DNA from 3 places in the Umezawaea sp. genome. Region 2 is predicted to be linked to each of the others. Evidence: riboswitches for the same ligand, from Rfam matches in the RefSeq annotation. Region 2 holds a riboswitch; each other region holds the start of a gene.
What was found. Region 2 has a riboswitch for cobalamin ahead of AC156L_RS07275 (ribonucleoside-diphosphate reductase subunit alpha). Riboswitches for the same ligand answer to the same signal wherever they lie in the genome.
Positions count from the first base shown of each region.

Region 1: another riboswitch for cobalamin. It lies ahead of AC156L_RS01740 (putative cobaltochelatase); the one in region 2 lies ahead of AC156L_RS07275 (ribonucleoside-diphosphate reductase subunit alpha).
Region 3: another riboswitch for cobalamin. It lies ahead of AC156L_RS25255 (CbtB domain-containing protein); the one in region 2 lies ahead of AC156L_RS07275 (ribonucleoside-diphosphate reductase subunit alpha).

Region 1 is NZ_DBNGPQ010000011.1:4,004-9,865, forward strand. It holds gene AC156L_RS01725 (cytochrome P450) at 1-941, shown strand, start outside; gene AC156L_RS01730 (quinone oxidoreductase family protein) at 938-1,903, opposite strand; gene AC156L_RS01735 (TetR/AcrR family transcriptional regulator) at 1,998-2,582, shown strand; cobalamin riboswitch at 2,541-2,681, shown strand; gene AC156L_RS01740 (putative cobaltochelatase) at 2,721-4,694, shown strand; gene cobO (cob(I)yrinic acid a,c-diamide adenosyltransferase) at 4,704-5,318, shown strand; gene AC156L_RS01750 (cobyrinic acid a,c-diamide synthase CobB) at 5,312-5,862, shown strand, end outside.
Region 2 is NZ_DBNGPQ010000041.1:107,149-113,010, forward strand. It holds gene AC156L_RS07270 (ribonucleotide-diphosphate reductase subunit beta) at 1-1,035, opposite strand, end outside; gene AC156L_RS07275 (ribonucleoside-diphosphate reductase subunit alpha) at 1,032-3,848, opposite strand; cobalamin riboswitch at 4,089-4,302, opposite strand; gene AC156L_RS07280 (hypothetical protein) at 4,425-4,571, shown strand; gene AC156L_RS07285 (DUF998 domain-containing protein) at 4,633-5,367, shown strand; gene AC156L_RS07290 (hypothetical protein) at 5,316-5,723, shown strand; gene AC156L_RS07295 (DUF4230 domain-containing protein) at 5,777-5,862, shown strand, end outside.
Region 3 is NZ_DBNGPQ010000109.1:78,852-84,713, forward strand. It holds gene AC156L_RS25230 (TetR/AcrR family transcriptional regulator) at 1-25, shown strand, start outside; gene AC156L_RS25235 (hypothetical protein) at 67-300, opposite strand; gene AC156L_RS25240 (GlxA family transcriptional regulator) at 387-1,349, shown strand; gene AC156L_RS25245 (alpha/beta hydrolase) at 1,351-2,112, shown strand; gene AC156L_RS25250 ((2Fe-2S)-binding protein) at 2,166-2,834, shown strand; cobalamin riboswitch at 2,921-3,095, shown strand; gene AC156L_RS25255 (CbtB domain-containing protein) at 3,129-3,314, shown strand; gene AC156L_RS25260 (CbtA family protein) at 3,326-4,081, shown strand; gene AC156L_RS25265 (HAD family hydrolase) at 4,136-4,798, opposite strand; gene metH (methionine synthase) at 4,791-5,862, opposite strand, start outside.

The DNA.
Region 1 (5,862 bases), on a different contig from region 2:
TCTCCCTGCCGCCGACGCTCGCCAACAACGGCACCGACACCCACGCGGACCTGCGCCGACTGGTCGCCGGGTTCCTCACGCCCGCGCGGGTGGCGGCGTTCGAGGACCGGATCGCCGAGCTGTGCGAGGAGCGCCTGGCCTCGCCCGTCGACCTGCACGCGGACCTGGCCCGCGACCTGCCGTGCGTGGTGCTGATGGAGGTCCTCGGCATCGCGGACGTCGACGTGCCCGCGCTCAAGGCGTGGAGCACGGCGTCGCTGGAGCTGTTCTGGGGCAACCCGTCGCTGGAGCGGCAGCACGAGCTGGCCGGTCGCGCGGGCGCGTTCCACCGCTGGCTGACCGCGCGCGTCCGAGCCGCGTCGCCCGACGGCGACGACCTGTTCGGCGCGCTGGTCGCGGCGGGCACGCCGGTCCGCGAGGCCGCGGGGCTCTGCTACTTCCTGCTGATCGCGGGCCAGGAGACGACGACGCAGCTGCTCAGCACGCTGTTCGACCGCGTGCTCCGCCACCCCGACGTGTGGCGGAGGCTGGCCGACGGCGAGCCCGGCCTGGCCGCCGCGTGCGTCGAGGAGGTGCTGCGCCGCGAACCGCCCGTCACGACGTGGCGGCGGGTGACCAGCCGTCCGGTCACGCTGTCCGGCGTCGACCTGCCCGCGGGCGCGCCGCTGCTGCTGATGCTCGCGGGCACCGGCTCGGACCCCGTCGTGTTCGCCGAGCCGGAGTCGTTCTGCCCCGGCCGGTCCGGTGCCCGCGGGCACCTCGCGTTCGGCTTCGGCAGGCACTACTGCCTGGGCGCGGGCCTGGCGCGGCTGGAGGGCGAGGTCGTGCTGCGCACGGTCGCCCGCCGCTTCCCCACCCTCCGGCTCACGTCGGTCGCCCCGCCGCCGATGCTCGGGCTGCTGTCGTTCCGCGCCCCGGTGAGCGTGCCGGTGACCGGCTAGGGGATCAGGAACGTCTTGCCCGTCGTCCTGCGCTCCTCCAGGGCGCGGTGGGCAGCCGCCGCCTCGGCCAGCGGCCACGACTCGCCGAGCACGGGCCGGAGTTCGTCGGCCGCGCCCAGCGCGAACACCTCGGCCAGCAGCCCGGCGGCGTACGCGGGGTCGCCCGCCAGGTTGCGCAGGCCGATCAGCCCGACGCCCTTGCGCACCACGTCCTTCACGGTGATGTCGGCGAACGAGCCCGACGCGGTGCCGTAGAGGACCATCCGGCCGACGCCGTCGCGCAGGAGGCCGAACGCGGACCGGGTGACGTCGCCGCCGACCGAGGACAGCGCCACGTCGACCGGTTCCAGCCGCGAAACCCAGTCGGGGCTCGTGTAGTCGGCGGTCTCGTCGGCGCCGAGCTCCTTGGCGGCGGCCAGTTTCGCGTCCCCCCGCGCGAGGGCCACGGCGACGGCGCCCGCGCGGGTGACCAGCTGCACCAGGAGGCTGCCGACACCGCCCGCGGCGGCCTCGATCAGCACGCGCTCACCGGGCTGGATCCGGGCGACGTCCACGAGACCCGCGGCGGTGACGCCCTGGAGGAACAGCGCGAGGGCCTGGCGGGCGTCGAGGCCCGCGGGCACGGGGACGGCGCCCGCGGCGGGCAGCACGGCGAGTTCCGCGTACGCGCCGCGGAGGGCGAAGCCGACCACCTCCGTGCCGACCAGGTCGGTGGACACGTCCCCGCCGACCGCGCGGACCACGCCCGTCACCTCCAGGCCGGGGACCACCGGCAGCGCGGGCTCCGGGTACCAGTCGTACAGCTCGTTCGACGCCCCCGACCGCTGGAGCGCCTCCCCGTAGTTCAGGCCGATCGCGGTCACCTCGACCAGCACCTCGCCCGGCCCGGCGACCGGGTCGGGAACCTCGTCCACCCGGAGCACCTCCGGGCCGCCGAACTCGTGGATGCGCACCGCACGCATGGAAGCCTCCCGCTGTAGCGGACCGTCGGTCCGTTTCTCTCTGGGCTACGATACGGACCAGTAGTCCGGTTCTGTCAAGTCGAGGAGGGCGGGGATGGTCGAACGGGCGGACGCGGCTCGCAACCGGGAGGCGATCCTGGCCGCGGCGATGCGGTTGATCCGGGAGCAGGGGATCGACGCGGTCTGCATGGACGACGTCGCCGCGGCGGCCGGTGTCGGCAAGGGCACGGTGTTCCGGCGGTTCGGCGACCGCGAGGGCCTGGTCGAGGCGCTCGCGCTCCAGGCTGGGGAGGGGTGGCGGGACTTCGCGACCGGGGTGCTGGCCGACGGGTCGACGAGTGCCGCCGAACGGGTGGTCTTGCTGGCGAGCAGCCTGTTCGAGCACGTCGTGGAGACGTTGCCGCTGGTGCGGGCGTTCGAGCGGGTCACGAGCAAGCGCGGTTGCGACAGCGGGTTCGAGCCCATCCGGGACGGGCTGGTCGAGCTGATGGCTCAGGTCGACCCCGGCTGCGACGCGGAGTTCCGCGCCGAGGCGCTGCTGGCGAACCTGCGCGCCGAGCACGTCCACCACCTGGTCGAGCGGTGCGGGATGCCGGTGGAGCGGGTGCGCGCGGGTGTGATCAGACTCGCCGAGGGGTTGGTCGCTGCTCCGTGGGATGCGACGATGCCAAAGCTGTAGGGGTGTGCGAGGAAGCCGGTGCGAATCCGGCGCGGTCCCGCCACTGTGACCGGGCAGGAGATCCGGGAGTCAGGAACTCGACCCCCGAGTCACCACCACCGGACACGGGCGTGGACACCCGAGGAAGGACCTCCCCGCATGACCTCGCGCTACCCCTTTTCCGCTGTCGTCGGACACGACGACCTGCGACTGGCCCTGCTGCTGAACGCCGTGCACCCCGGTATCGGCGGTGTTCTGGTCAGGGGGGAGAAGGGCACCGCGAAGTCGACGGTCGTGCGCGCGCTCGCCGCCCTGCTGCCGGAGCTGGCCGTCGTGCCGGGCTGCCGGTTCGGCTGCGACCCGCTGGTCGACACGGCCTGCCCCGACGGCCCGCACCCCGGCGACGCCGCCGAGCGCCGTCCCGCCAAGCTCGTCGAACTGCCCGTCGGCGCCACCGAGGACCGCCTGGTCGGCTCGCTGGACCTGGAGCGCGCCCTGACCGAGGGCGTCCGCGCCTACCAGCCGGGCCTGCTGGCCGCCGCGCACCGCGGCGTGCTCTACGTCGACGAGGTCAACCTCCTGCACGACCACCTCGTCGACCTGCTGCTGGACGCCGCCGCGATGGGCCGCGCGCACGTGGAGCGCGAGGGCGTCTCGATCTCGCACGCGGCGTCGTTCCTGCTGGTCGGGACGATGAACCCGGAGGAGGGTGAACTCCGGCCGCAGCTGCTCGACCGCTTCGGGCTCACGGTGGCCGTGCGGGCGTCGCGCGAGGTGGCGACGCGCGCCGAGGTCATCCGCCGCAGGCTCGCCTACGAGGCCGACCCCGAGGGCTTCGCCGCCCGCTGGGAGGCCGCGGACGCCGAGCTGGCCGAACGGATCGTGACCGCCCGCGCGGCGCTGCCGACCGTGGAACTGCCGGACTCCGAGCTGCGCCGGATCGCGGGCGTGTGCGCGGCGTTCGAGGTCGACGGGATGCGCGCCGACCTGGTCGTGGCCCGCACCGCCGCCGCGCACGCCGCGTGGCGGGGGTCCGAGGTCGTGGAGGAGTCCGACGTCGAGGCCGCCGTGCGGCTCGCGCTGCCGCACCGCAAGCGCCGCGACCCGTTCGACGAGCCGGGGCTGGAGGAGGAGCAGCTCGCCGACGCCATGCGGCAGGCGGCCGAGCACGCCGACGACGAGCCCGAGCCGGACGGTCCTCCGGAGCCCGACGGACCGGACGGCGGCGGTCAGCCCACCCCCGAGAACTCCGAGGCTCCCGAGAGCCCGGACCAGCGGCCGAACCAGGGCGGGTCCGGTGCGACGGACCGGGCCCCGGCCACCCCCGCGCCCGCGTTCCGCGCCCGGCTCCTCCAGGTGCCCGGCGTCGGCGAGGGCGCTCCCGGCAGGCGGTCGCGCGCCCGTGCCCGCACCGGCCAGGTCGTCCGCTCGTCCACCGCGGACGGGGCGGGGCTGCACGTGGTCGGCACGCTCGCCGCCGCCGCTCCGCACCAGAACTCCCGAGGCCGCAGCGGCCCCGGCCTGCTGCTGCGCGCCGGTGACGTGCGCCTGTCCGTGCGGGAGGGCAAGGAGGGCAACCTCGTCCTCTTCGTCGTGGACGCCTCCGGCTCGATGGCCGCCCGGCAGCGCATGTCCGCCGTCAGCGGCGCGGTGATCTCCCTGCTCCGCGACGCCTACCAGCGGCGGGACAAGGTCGGCGTGGTCACGTTCCGCGGCGCGGCGGCCGAGGTCGCCCTGCCCCCGACGACGTCCGTCGACGCGGCGGCGGCCAGGCTGCGCCGGATGCGCACCGGCGGCCGGACCCCGCTGGCCGACGGCCTGCTCAAGGCCCGCAGGCTGCTGGAGGTCGAACGGCTGCGCGACCCGCGGCGGCGTCCGCTGCTGGTGCTGCTCACCGACGGCCGCGCCACGTCCACCGGCGCGGGCGGCGACCCGATGCGTGACGCCCTGCGCGCGGCGGGCCTGCTGTCCGCCGACGGCACCGCGTCCGTCGTCGTCGACTGCGAGCACGGCCCGATCCGGCTCGGCCTGGCCGCGAAGGTCGCCGTCGCGCTCGACGGCGCCTGCCTGCGCCTGGAAGAACTGTCCGCCGACCAGGTCGCGGGCGTCGTCCGCGCGGCCCGCGCCGCCTAGGAGGTCACGGTGCCCCAAGGACAGCCCACCACGGTCCCGAAGGACGGCCTGACCACCCGGCAGCGGCGCAACCGGCCACTGCTGATGGTCCACACCGGCGAGATGAAGGGGAAGTCGACCGCGGCGTTCGGCCTCGCCCTGCGCGGCTGGAACCAGGGCTGGTCGATCGGCGTCTTCCAGTTCGTGAAGTCGGCGAAGTGGAAGGTCGGCGAGGAGGAGGCGTTCAAGGCGCTCGGCCGCGTGCACGAGGAGACCGGCGCGGGCGGGCCGGTCGAGTGGCACAAGATGGGCGAGGGCTGGTCCTGGACCCGCAAGCAGGGCACGGACCAGGACCACGCCACGGCCGCCCTGGAGGGCTGGCGCGAGATCTCCCGGCGGATCGCCGAGGGGGTGCACGGCCTGTACGTTCTTGATGAGTTCACCTATCCGATGCACTGGGGGTGGGTGGACGTCGACGAGGTGGTGGCCGTGCTGAGGGACAGGCCCGGTCACCAGCACGTCGTGATCACCGGCAGGTACGCCCCACCCGCCCTGCTGGACGCCGCCGACCTGGTGGTGGAGATGTCCAAGGTCAAGCACCCGATGGACGCCGGGCAGAAGGGCCAGAAGGGGATCGAGTGGTGAATCGGCTGGTGGTCGCCGCCCCCGCGTCGGGCAGCGGCAAGACCACCGTGGCGACCGGGTTGATGGCCGCCCTGCGCCGCTCCGGCAGCAGGGTCGCGCCGTTCAAGGTCGGCCCCGACTACATCGACGCCGGCTACCACGGCATCGCGACCGGCCTGCCCGGCCGCAACCTCGACACCGTGATGGTGGGCGAGCAGAAGGTCGCGAGCCTGTTCGTCCACGGGTCGCGCGGCACGGACATCGCCGTCGTCGAGGGCGTGATGGGCCTGTTCGACGGGCGGGTCGACACCGAGGGCGTCGGGTCGACCGCGCACGTCGCGAAGCTGCTGGCCGCGCCCGTGCTGTTCGTGGTCGACGCGCGCGGCCAGTCCCGCAGCCTCGCCGCGCTGCTGCACGGGTTCCGCGGCTACGACCCGACCGTGCGGATCGGCGGCGTCATCCTCAACCAGGTCGGCTCCGAGCGGCACGAGCAGGTGCTGCGCAGCGCGTGCGCCGAGGTCGGCCTGGAGGTCATGGGGGTGCTGCCGCGCGACCCGGCGTTCTC
Region 2 (5,862 bases):
GTACTCGATCACCCGGGTCTCGAAGAAGTTCTTCTCCTTCTTCAGGTCCATCATCTCCGACATCCACGGGAACGGGTTCTCCGTCACCGGGAACACCGCCTCCAGCCCCAACTGCGCGCACCGCCGATTAGTGATGAAGTGCATGTACCGCTCGCACAGCTCGGCGTTCAACCCCAACAGCCCGCGGGGCATCGTGTCCCGCCCGTAGGCGATCTCCAGCTCGCACCCCTCCACCAGCATCGTCCGGATCTCCTCCTGGAACTCGGCCGTCCACAGGTGGGGATTCTCGATCTTGATCTGGTTGATGGCGTCGATGCCGAAGTTCAGGTGGATCGACTCGTCCCGCAGGATGTACTGGTACTGCTCCGCGATCCCCACCATCTTGTTCCGCCGCCCGAGCGACAGGATCTGGGCGAACCCGGTGTAGAACCACATGCCCTCGAACACCACGTAGAACGCCACCAGGTCCCGCAGGAACGCCTGGTCGCGGTCCGGCGTCCCGGTCGAGAACGACGGGTCCTCCAGGTGCCGCGTGTACTTCAGCGCCCACGCGGCCTTGTCCGTGATCGACGGGATCTCCCGGTACATGTTGAACAGCTCGCCGTCGTCCAGGCCGAGCGACTCGCAGACGTACTGGAACGTGTGCGTGTGGACGGCTTCCTCGAACGCCTGCCGCAGCAGGTACTGCCTGCACTCCGGGTTGGTCAGGTGCCGGTACACCGCGAGCACGATGTTGTTGGCCACCAACGACTCCGAGGTGGCGAAGAACCCGAGGTTCCGCTTGATCGCCCGCCGCTCGTCCTCGGTCAGACCGTCGGCCGACTTCCACAGCGAGATGTCCGCCTGCATCGACACCTCGGTGGGCATCCACGCGTTGTTGCACCCGGCCAGGTACTTCTCCCAGGCCCAGTGGTACTTCAACGGCAGCAGCTGGTTCACGTCCGCCCGACAGTTGATCATCGCCTTGTCGTCGACGCTGACGCGGGCGGCGCCCACCTCGATGGGACCGGCGCTGGCGAACACGTCCGAACTCACTGGCAGGCCTCGCAATCGGGATCGATGATGGAGCAGACGGCCGCACCCGCGTCGGCGACGATCGCCGGTGCGGTGGCCACGGGCACGCCGGCGGGGGAGACGGCGTTGAGCTTCCCGTCCGTGCCCCGCAGCGTCGACTTCTCCACGTGGGTCGCGCTCTGCGAGCGCAGGTAGTAGGTGGTCTTCAACCCGCGCAGCCACGCGAGCTGGTACAGCTCGTCGAGCTTCCGCCCGCTGGGCCGGTCGATGTAGAGGTTCAGCGACTGGGCCTGGTCGATCCACTTCTGCCGCCGGGCCCCAGCCTCGACCAGCCACTTCGAGTCCAGCTCGAACGCCGTGGCGTACAGCGCCTTCAGCTCGTCCGGGATCCGCTCGATCGGGGACAGGCTGCCGTCGTAGTACTTGAGGTCGCTCACCATCACCTCGTCCCACAGGCCGCGCGCCTTCAGGTCGCGGATCAGGTCCGGGTTCACGACGGTGAAGTCGCCCGACATGTTCGACTTCACGTACAGGTTGCGGTAGAGCGGCTCGATCGACTGGTTCACGCCGCAGATGTTCGCGATCGTCGCCGTGGGCGCGATGGCCATCACGTTCGAGTTCCGCATCCCCACCGCGAGCACCCGCTCCCGCACCGGCGCCCAGTCCAGGGCGGACGACCGGTCCAGCTCCAGGTCGGCGCCGCGGGTGGCGGCCAGCAGCGAGATCGAGTCGAACGGCAGGATCCCCCGCGACCACAGCGAACCCTCGTAGGACTCGTACGCCCCGCGCTCGGCCGCCAGGTCCGCCGACGCCGAGATCGCGTAGTAGCTGATCTCCTCCGTGCTCCGGTCCGCGAACTCCACGGCCGCGTCCGACCCCATCGCGATCCGCAGCGCGAACAGCGCGTCCTGGAACCCCATGAGCCCCAGCCCGACCGGCCGGTGCCGCATGTTCGCCCGCCGGGCCTCGGGGATCGTGTAGTGGTTCACGTCGATCACGTTGTCGAGCATCCGCACGGCGGTCCGCACGGTCTTCTCCAGCCGCGCGCTGTCGATCCCGTCGGGGCCGGTGTGCCGGGCCAGGTTCACCGACCCGAGGTTGCAGACCGCGACCTCGTCGAGGTCGGTGTTCAGCGTGATCTCGGTGCACAGGTTGGACGAGTGCACGACACCGGAGTGCTGCTGCGGCGACCGCAGGTTGCACGGGTCCTTGAACGTGATCCACGGGTGCCCGGTCTCGAACAGCATGGTCAGCATCCGCCGCCACAGGTCGGCGGCCCTGAGCCGCCGGAACACCTTCACCTCGCCGCGGTCCGCCGCGGCCTCGTACTCCCGGTACCGCGCGGCGAACGCGTCGCCGAACAGGTCGTGCAGGTCCGGGACCTCGTCGGGGGAGAACAGGGTCCAGTCGCCACCGGACCGGACGCGGCGCACGAACTCGTCCGGCACCCAGTTCGCGGTGTTCATGTCGTGCGTGCGGCGGCGCTCGTCACCGGTGTTCTTGCGCAGGTCGAGGAACTCCTCGACGTCGATGTGCCACGTCTCCAGGTACGCGCACACCGCGCCCTTGCGCTTGCCGCCCTGGTTCACCGCGACGGCGGTGTCGTTAACGATCTTCAGGAACGGCACCACGCCCTGCGACTTGCCGTTCGTGCCCTTGATGTGGGCGCCGATCCCGCGGACCGGGGTCCAGTCGTTGCCCAGCCCGCCGGCGAACTTCGACAGCAGCGCGTTGTTGCTGATCCCGTGGAAGATGCCCTGGAGGTCGTCGTCCACCGTCGTCAGGAAGCACGACGACAGCTGGGGCCGGGTGGTGCCCGCGTTGAACAGCGTGGGCGTGGAGCACATGAAGTCGAACGACGACAGCAGTTCGTAGAACTCGACCGCCCGCGCCTCGCGGTCGTCCTCGCGCAGCGCGAGACCCATCGCCACGCGCATGAAGAACGCCTGCGGCAGCTCGTAGCGGTTCTCGTCGCTGTGCAGGAAGTACCGGTCGTAGAGCACCTGCAACCCGAGGAACTGGAACGCCAGGTCGCGGTCGGGCAGCAGGGCCGCGCCGAGCCGGGCCAGGTCGAACTCCTCCAGCAGCGGGTCGAGCTGCCCCAGTTCGACCCCGCGCCGCACGAAGGCGGCGAAGTAGTCCGGGTAGCGCACCGACATCTCGGCGTGGTTGGCCTCGTCGTCCTCGCCCGCGAGGAACGTCAGGGCCTCCCCGCGCAGCCCGTCCAGCAGCAGCCGGGCGCTGACCAGCGAGTAGTCCGGATCGATCTCGACCATCGTGCGCGCGGACAGGACGGGCGCGACGGCCAGCTCGGCGCGGGTGATGCCGTCGTAGAGGTTGCGGCGGGTCTCCGCCAGCACGGCTTCGGCCGACGTCGCGGGCAGTCCGGCGCACGCCTCGGAGACGACCAGCTCGAGCCGGTCGTCGTCCAGCGGCTCGACCCGGCCGTCCGGGTGCCGCACGGTCAGCGACGGCCGCACGGGGGTGGTGGCGGGCTGGGCCGAGCGGGCCTTCGCGCACTCCTCGCGGTACAGCACGTAGGCGCGGGCGACCCCGTGGTGCCCGTCGCGCATGAGCACGAGTTCGACCTGGTCCTGGATCTGCTCGACGTGCACGCCGCGGTCCGGTCCGGCCTGCCCGAGGAGCTTCTCCCCGACCTGGCGGGTGATCTCGGCGACCAGTTCGCGCACCCGCTGCGAACCGGCCTTCTCCGCTCCTTCGACGGCGTGGAAGGCCTTCGCCACGGCCGTGGCGATCTTCGTCGGGTCGAACTGCGACACCGTTCCGTCGCGGCCGATCACCGGGACTTGAACGGGTGAACCTGTCAGGGGCATGACTCTCCACGGGGGTCGAGGGCGTGCGGGAGCGCCCGGCGAGCGGTGCTCGACGGTCGGGGACGAGGGTGCGCGGAGGGTCAGCCGTCGGGGCTGGGGTGCGACTTCACGGCTCTCTCCTCGCGAGCTCGGTGGACACCCGGCGACCGGGGGTGGGAGCGGCGCGAGGCAGCGCGGCACCGGGGTGCCGACAGCCGTCCGCGCGCGCCCTCCCTCGGGGCACCGGGGTGGTGCGCGCAGGCCGCGCGCACGCTGGTGGCAGGTCTTCGGACTCGCGGGCACTCCGGCTCTCGCCGGCGGACCTACTGGCCGTCGCTTCCCGGACTCGCGTCCAGTGCTTCATGACGGCGGTCGTTCCCGCTCACCGCTGCGGGGCAGCTCCGGATTCGCACCGGATTCCCTCTTGCCTCACCCGCGGTCGGACCGCGGGTGAACCATCAGCGCGTTGGATACTACATGTGGGGGTAGGGCTCGTCGCACGGCCCAACATGGTCTTTGTTGCACATGTCATGCGATACGGTGACGAGGCAGGGTGATCAGCAAGCGGGGGCGTGGCGGATGGGTGACGGTGATCGGGTGGGACCGCGGGTCGCCGTCGCGGCCGGGGTCGCGGGCGCGCTCGCCGCGGGGTCGCTGGTCGTCGGCGCGTCCCTGCCGTGGCTGACGGGAGGGCTCGCGGTGGCGGCCGTCGTGGCGCTGAGGCTGGCCAGGTCGCGCGGCTAGGGGATCCTGATGGTTTGCTGAAGCGCGGAACCCCGTGTCCGGTCCGGGCGTTCTGCCGGTCGTGACGACCGCAGAGCTGACGAGAACGAGCGCCCTCTCCCGTGTGGTCGCCGTGGGCGGGCTGGCCGCCGTCCTGACCACCATCGCCATGATCGGCTCGCTGGACGTGCGCAACGCGCTCCAGCGGCCCGGCGAACTGCGCCGCACCATCAGCCAGTACGGGCTCGGCGCCAACGCGTGGATCTTCGAGGTCGCCGTGTCGCTGCTGGCGGCCGGGTCCCTGGTCATCGTGGCGGTGCTGGTGCACCGCGGCATCACCCGCTGGTGCTCCACCGGCGCCGTCGCGCTGTCCCTGTGGTCGCTGGGACTCGCGCTCGTCGTGGCGTTCCCCAAGCAGGACTGGTCGCTGCCGACGACGTCCTCCAGCGGCAGCATCCACCGCGCCGCCAGCCTCCTGGCGTTCGTCAGCCTGCCGATCGCCGCCATCGCGCTGGCCCGGCCGTGGGTGCGGGATTCGACCTGGGGCGGCCACGCCCGGTGGACGCTGGGCCTCGGGGTCCTGTCGGTGGCGGCGTTCTCACCGCTGCTGTACGCCGTGCTGGTGCACGCTTCCGGTGGCGCGGCGTGGTGGCGGGTGTTCCCGATCGGGTACGTCGAACGGCTCCTGGTGTTCACGGAGGTGATCGCCGTCGTGACGGCCGGATTGTGGGCCCTGGCCGCGGCGAACCGCCCTAAACTGGCGGCATGGCAACGTGGGGAGACCTCGCGGCGTACGTCCGCGACCAGTACGACGTGATCTCCGAGGAGACCGACGAGATCCGCATCCTGTTCGACTTCCAGCACCTGGACGAGGAGGACGAGCGGACGCAGGTCGTCATCCTGGTGCGCGAGGTGCTGGACGAGAAGCACGAGTGGGTGCAGATCGCCTCCCCCGTCGGCCTGGCCGCGCGGTGCGACCTCCGCGGGTTCCTGGAGGAGGTCGGCAAGTCCTCCATCGCCTCCGGCGCGGCGATCATGGGGGACCACGTGGTGCTGCGCCACTCGCTGCCGCTGGAGACGTTGGACATCCACGAGTTCGTCGACCCGCTGTCGCTGCTGGCGGGTACCGCCGACCGGCTCGAAGAGGTCTTCTTCGGCGGCGACAACTACTGATACCCCCGTTCGGCCCCGCCTAACCCCGGTTCGGGAGGGGTACCCCCGCTGGCATGAAGCTTCCTTGGCGGTCCGGGTCGCGGTGGGCGTTCCGCGGTGTCGTGGCGGTGTGCCTGGTGGTGGTGGCCGCCGCGGCGCT
Region 3 (5,862 bases), on a different contig from region 2:
CCTGCCGGACCCGTCGGCGGAGTAGTGCGGTGCGCCGAGCCCCGTCACCGGGCCCGGCGCACCGGGTCAGACCGGGAGACCGGCACGGCGGACGACCAGCACGCGGCGGTCGCGCGCGGTGGCGGCGCGCTCGGCGGGGGGCGCGACCCGCAGGTCGGCGGCCACCCGCTGGAGGTCCCGGTCGAGGACGTCGGAGCTGCCCGCCAGCCGCGGACGCGGCCCGGACCGGCCGCTCGTGCGGCGCTCCAGGCCGTAGCCCACCAGCGCCAGGACTGCGAGGACGATCAGTGCGCTTGTCATGGCACTAAGTGTTCGCTGCACAACATCCCGCCAACAGTGGCAGCTCTGACGTTGTGCGACAAAATCCTGCCAACTATGCTGGGGCGATGCTGAACACCGTCGCGTGCGTCCTGATCGACGGCGTCGAGACGTTCGAGTTCGGGCTCATCTGCGAGGTCTTCGGCGTCGACCGCACCGCGGACGGCGTTCCGCCGATCGAGTTCCGGGTGTGCGGCGAGGAGCCGGGCGCGCCGCTGGGCACGAAGGTCGGCGTCACCATCACCCCCTCGCTGGGCCTGGACGCGCTCGTCGGCGCCGACCTGGTCGCCGTCCCCGCGTTCACCATCCGCGACGAGTACCCGCCCGCCGTCCTGCGGGCGCTCCGCGACGCCGCCGACGCGGGCGCGACCCTCCTCTCGGTGTGCAGCGGCGGATTCCTGCTCGGCGCGGCGGGACTGCTCGACGGACGGCGCTGCACCGCCCACTGGCGCGAGAAGGAGAACTTCGCCGAGCGGTTCCCGCTCGCCAGGCTCGACCCCGACGTGCTGTTCGTCGACGACGGCAACATCATCACCAGCGCGGGCACCGCGTCCGGCATCGACGCCTGCCTGCACCTCGTGCGCCGCGAACACGGCTCGGCCGTCGCCACCGCCATCGCCCGCCGCATGGTCGTCGCCCCGCAGCGCGACGGCGGCCAGCGCCAGTACGTCGAACTCCCGGTGCCGGACTGCACGGCCGACAGCCTCTCCCCGCTGCTCACCTGGATGCTCAAGCACCTCGACACCGAGCACGCGGTGGCGGACCTGGCGCGGCGCGCCACGCTGTCCGAGCGCACGTTCGCCCGCCGCTTCGTCGCGGAGACGGGCACGACCCCGCACCGCTGGCTCACCGCCCAGCGCGTGCTGCGCGCCCGGCAACTGCTGGAGGACACCGACTTCGGCATCGACGACGTCGCCAGGCACAGCGGGTTCGGCACGGCCGCGCTGCTGCGCCACCACTTCAACCGCGCGGTCGGCGTGACGCCGAACGACTACCGCCGCACGTTCGCCCACCGCCCCGCGGAGGCCTGACGTGTGGCGCCTCGCGGTGGCCGCACTGGTGCCCGTGGTCCTCGTCGGCGCGCTCTGGGTGTTCCAGCGCCACCTGGTCTACTTCCCGGACGACACCGCCCCGGCGCTCGCGCCCGGTGCTCGGCCGGTCGTGCTGCGCACGTCCGACGGCCTGGACCTCGGCGCGTGGCACTTCCCCGGCCCCGGTCGCACGGTCCTCGTGGCGCAGGGCAACGCGGGCGACCGGGGGGACCGCGTCCCGCTGGCGGCGGCGCTGGTGGACGCGGGGTTCGCGGTCCTGCTGTTCGACTACCGAGGCTACGGCGGCAACCCCGGCAGCCCCACCGAGGAGGGCTTGGCGCTGGACGTGCGCGCGGCCCACCGGTACCTGCTGGACTCCGGCGTCACCCCCGACCGGATGCTGTACTTCGGCGAGAGCCTGGGCGCCGCGGTCGTCGCCGAGCTGGCCGTGGAACACCCGCCCGCGGGCCTGCTCCTGCGCTCACCGTTCGTCGACCTCGCCTCGGCCGGACGCGTGCACCACCCGTACCTGCCGGTCGGCCTGCTGCTGCGCGACCGCTTCCCGGTGGCCGAGCACGTCGCCAGGGCGGGGGTGCCGACGACGGTCGTGTACGGCACCGCCGACACCGTGGTGCCGCCTCCGTTGAGCCTGGTCGTCGCGCGGGCGGCGCGCGCCTCGGTGGTCGCGGTCGACGCCGACCACAACGACCGCGTGCTGCTCGACGGCACGGCACTGGTCGACGCGGTGGTCGCGCTGGGGTAGCCCCCGCCGACGGGCGGCTGAAGGCGCGGGTGGTGGCCGGGTAGCTTCGGGGCGTGTCGGAATTCGCCAGGGTGCTGGCCACACTGCGGCAGGCGCGTGGCATCAGTCCGTTCTTCGTGCTCGACGTCGGCAGGCCCGACTCGACCTGGGCCTCCGGTGAGGCGCTGCTCGACGGCGGGCCGGCTCTGGGGGACGCGCTCGACGCCATCGGCGTGCGGTACCGGACGGCGGAGCGGAGGGTGGCCGCGTCCCTGTTCTTCCTGAGCTACACGGCTCGGCTGCTGTGCCCGGTGGTGGCCGCGCACGTGCTCGGCGGTGCGGTGCCGGACGTCCGGCCCGCGAACGTGTGGTGGCGGTACTCCCCCGAAAGCGGTGTGCAGGTGCGGTTGGCCGACCCGGTCACCCGGCCGGGGGTGGTCGAGGCGATGGCGCCCGTGGTCGACGCGATCCGCCGGGAGAGCGGGGTGGCGGCCGGGCTGCTGTGGGGGAACGCGGTGTCGTCCGCGGCGGGTGGGCTGCGGACGTTGGCCCGGTCCGGGACGGCGAGCGCCGAGGAGTGCCTCGCGGTGGGGGCCGCGCTGTTCGCGGAGCCGCCGCTGCGGGGAGCGGGCGAGTTCGTGCCGTTCCCCGGCGAGGTGGTGTTCCGGCGGCGCAGCTGCTGCCTCTACTACCGGTTGGACGGTGGCGGGACGTGCGGGGACTGCCCGCTGCCCGCGAGGTAGCGCCCGTCGCGGTGGTGACTGTCCGTTCGCCGAGGTGGCGCACACGACAACTCGTCTGGTCGGTTGTGCCGGAGCACGTGGGACCTTTACGGTTCCACCGCCGCAGTGGACGGGAAGCCGGTGTGAATCCGGCGCGGTCCTCGCCACTGTGACCGGGTAGCGACCCCGCCGGGAACGTCACTGGCAGAAGAGTTCTGCTGGGAAGACGCGGGCTAGCGGTGACCTGGGAGTCAGGAGACCGGCTGCGGCGCCGAGTACACCGTTGACCTTCCACGAGGTATGGAGGAGCCCGTCATGACGAGCCCCGCACTGACACCGTCCACCACCGTGCCCAAATGGGCGTTCGCCGTCGCACTCGTGGCCCTGATCGTCGCCTGGGTCGTCCTCCAGGAGAACGGTGTCGCGCTGGGCGCTACCGCCGAGACGGTCCACGAGTTCTTCCACGACGGACGCCACGCCCTCGGCGTCCCGTGCCACTAGGCGGCGCCCGCATGGCAACCACCTACACCGGACTGCTGACCCGCGGTGTGGCCGCGGGCGGCATCGCCGGGCTCGCGGCGGGACTCGTGGGCCTGTTCGTCGTCGAGGTGCCGATCCGCGCCGCGCTGGCGGTCGAGGAGGCCCGCGCGGCGGCCGAGCACGTCGAGGGTGACGCGCACGAGCACGGCGAGCTGTTCAGCCGGGGCACCCAGGTCTTCGGCGGCGTGCTGGCCGCGGTCGTCGTCGGTCTCGCGGTCGGCGCGCTGTTCGCGACGGTCTTCGCCTGCACGCGGCGCTGGTTCACCGACGGGCAGCCGTTCTTCCGCAGCGCGACGCTGGGGTTGGCGGCGTTCGGGGTCGCGGCGCTGCTGCCCGCGGTCAAGTACCCGGCGAACCCGCCCGCCGTCGGCGACCCGTCGACGGTCGACTACCGGACGGGCCTGTACCTCGGGCTCATCGTCGCGGGCATCGCGGTCGCGTACGGGGCGAGCTTCCTCGCCTCGCGGCTCGGCCACCTGGCCGCGCCGGTGCGCGCCACGGCGGTGCTGCTCGCGACGGTCGCCGCGGTGACGGTCCTGCTGCTGGTGTTCCCGCCGCCGCCGGACGCCGTGCCCGCCGACATGCCGTCGAGCGTCCTCTGGGACTTCCGCCTCGCCTCGCTGGCCGAGACGGCGACCCTGTGGATCGGGCTCGGCGTGGCGTTCGGACTGCTGATCGACCCGGCGGTCCGCCGCACCACGAAGATCAGGTCGGTCACGGCCGTCTGAGCACGGGGTGGGAGGGGAGCCCCACGAGGAAGGGCTCCCCTCCCACCACCGGCGTCACAGCGCGGACAGCACGTCCAGGTCCACACCCACGAGCGACTCGCGGAACACCCGCCGCTCCCCCGGCTCGACCTCCACGTCGCACGGCACGACGAGCACCGTGCAGCCCGCGGCGACGGCGGAGGCCACACCGGTCGGCGAGTCCTCGATCGCGACGCACGCGGTCGGCTCGACGCCGAGCAGCCGGGCGGCCTTCAGGTAGGGCTCGGGCAGCGGCTTGTTGAGGCCGTCGACCTCGTCCCCGCACACCGTCACGTCGAACAGCTCGCGGCCGATCGTGTCGAGCGCGACCTCGGTCAGCGCCCGCTCGGTCGACGTCACCAGCGCCATCGGCACGCCCGAGTCCCGCACGGCGCGCAGCGCGTCCACCGCGCCCGGCCGCCACGGCAGGCCCGCGCGGAACACCTCCTCGGTGCGGCGGGCGATCCACGCGGCGGCGTCGGTCAGGTCCTCCCGCGTCGGCTCGACACCGACGTCGCCGTAGAGCAGCGCCAGCGTGGTGGGGACGTTCGAGCCCACCATCGCCTGCCGCGTCGCGAGCGACAGCGTGCCTCCCAGCTTCTCCGCGTACTCGTAGAGCGGGATGTCCCACAGCTTCTCGGAGTCGAGCAGGGTGCCGTCCATGTCCCAGAGGACACCGGCGGGTCGACCATCAGACATTGAAGTACTTCGCTTCCGGGTGGTGCGCGACGAACGCGTCGGTGGACTGCTCGGGGTGCAGCTGGAGTTCCTCGGACAGCACGACGCCGATCCGGTCGGGTTCCAGGAGTTCGACGACCTTCGCGCGGTCCTCCATCTCCGGGCAGGCGCCGTAGCCGAACGAGTAGCGGGCGCCGCGGTAGCCGAGCTTGAAGAACTGCTCGACGTCGGCGGGGTCCTCGGCGGAGACCGGGCCGCCGTCGGGCCAGCGCAGCTCCTCGCGGACGCGCCGGTGCCAGTGCTCGGCGAGCGCCTCGGTGAGCTGCACGCCGAGGCCGTGCACCTCCAGGTACTCGCGGTAGGCGTCCTTGCCGAACAGCTCGTTGGCGTAGTCGGCGATCGGCTGCCCCATGGTGACGAGGTGGAACGCGACCACGTCGACCACGCCCTCCCGGACGGCCGCGTCGCGCTGCCGCCAGAAGTCGGCCAGGCACAGCCGCCGGTCGCGGCGCTGGCGCGGGAAGGTGAAGCGGAGCCGTTCGGCGGCGTCGGGCCGCGGCTCCCGCAGCACCACCAGGTCGTCGCCCTCGGCGACGCACGGGAAGTAGCCGTAGACCACGGCGGCGTGCGCGAGCACGCCCTCGGTGGTCAACCGGTCCATCCAGTACCGCAGCCGCGGCCTGCCCTCGGTCTCCACCAGCTCCTCGTAGGTCGGGCCGCCGCCGCGGGCGCCCCTGAGACCCCACTGGCCCATGAACGTGGCCCGCTCGTCGAGCAGCGCGGCGTAGTCGGCGACCGGGATGCCCTTCACGACCCGGCTGCCCCAGAACGGCGGGGTCGGGATCGGCACGTCCACCGCGACGGACGAGCGCGCGGGGACGGGCGCGGTCTCCTGCGCCTCGGCCTTCGCCCTGCGCTCGGCCGCGATCCGCAGCGACCGCTCGCGCCGCGCCCTGCGCTCGGCGGCCTTCGCCCCGGCCTCCGGGTCGACGGCCGCGGGCTCGCCGCGCTTGGCCGCCATGATCGCGTCCATGAGCCGCAGGCCCTCGAAGGCGTCGCGGGCGTACCGGACGTCCCCGAGGTAC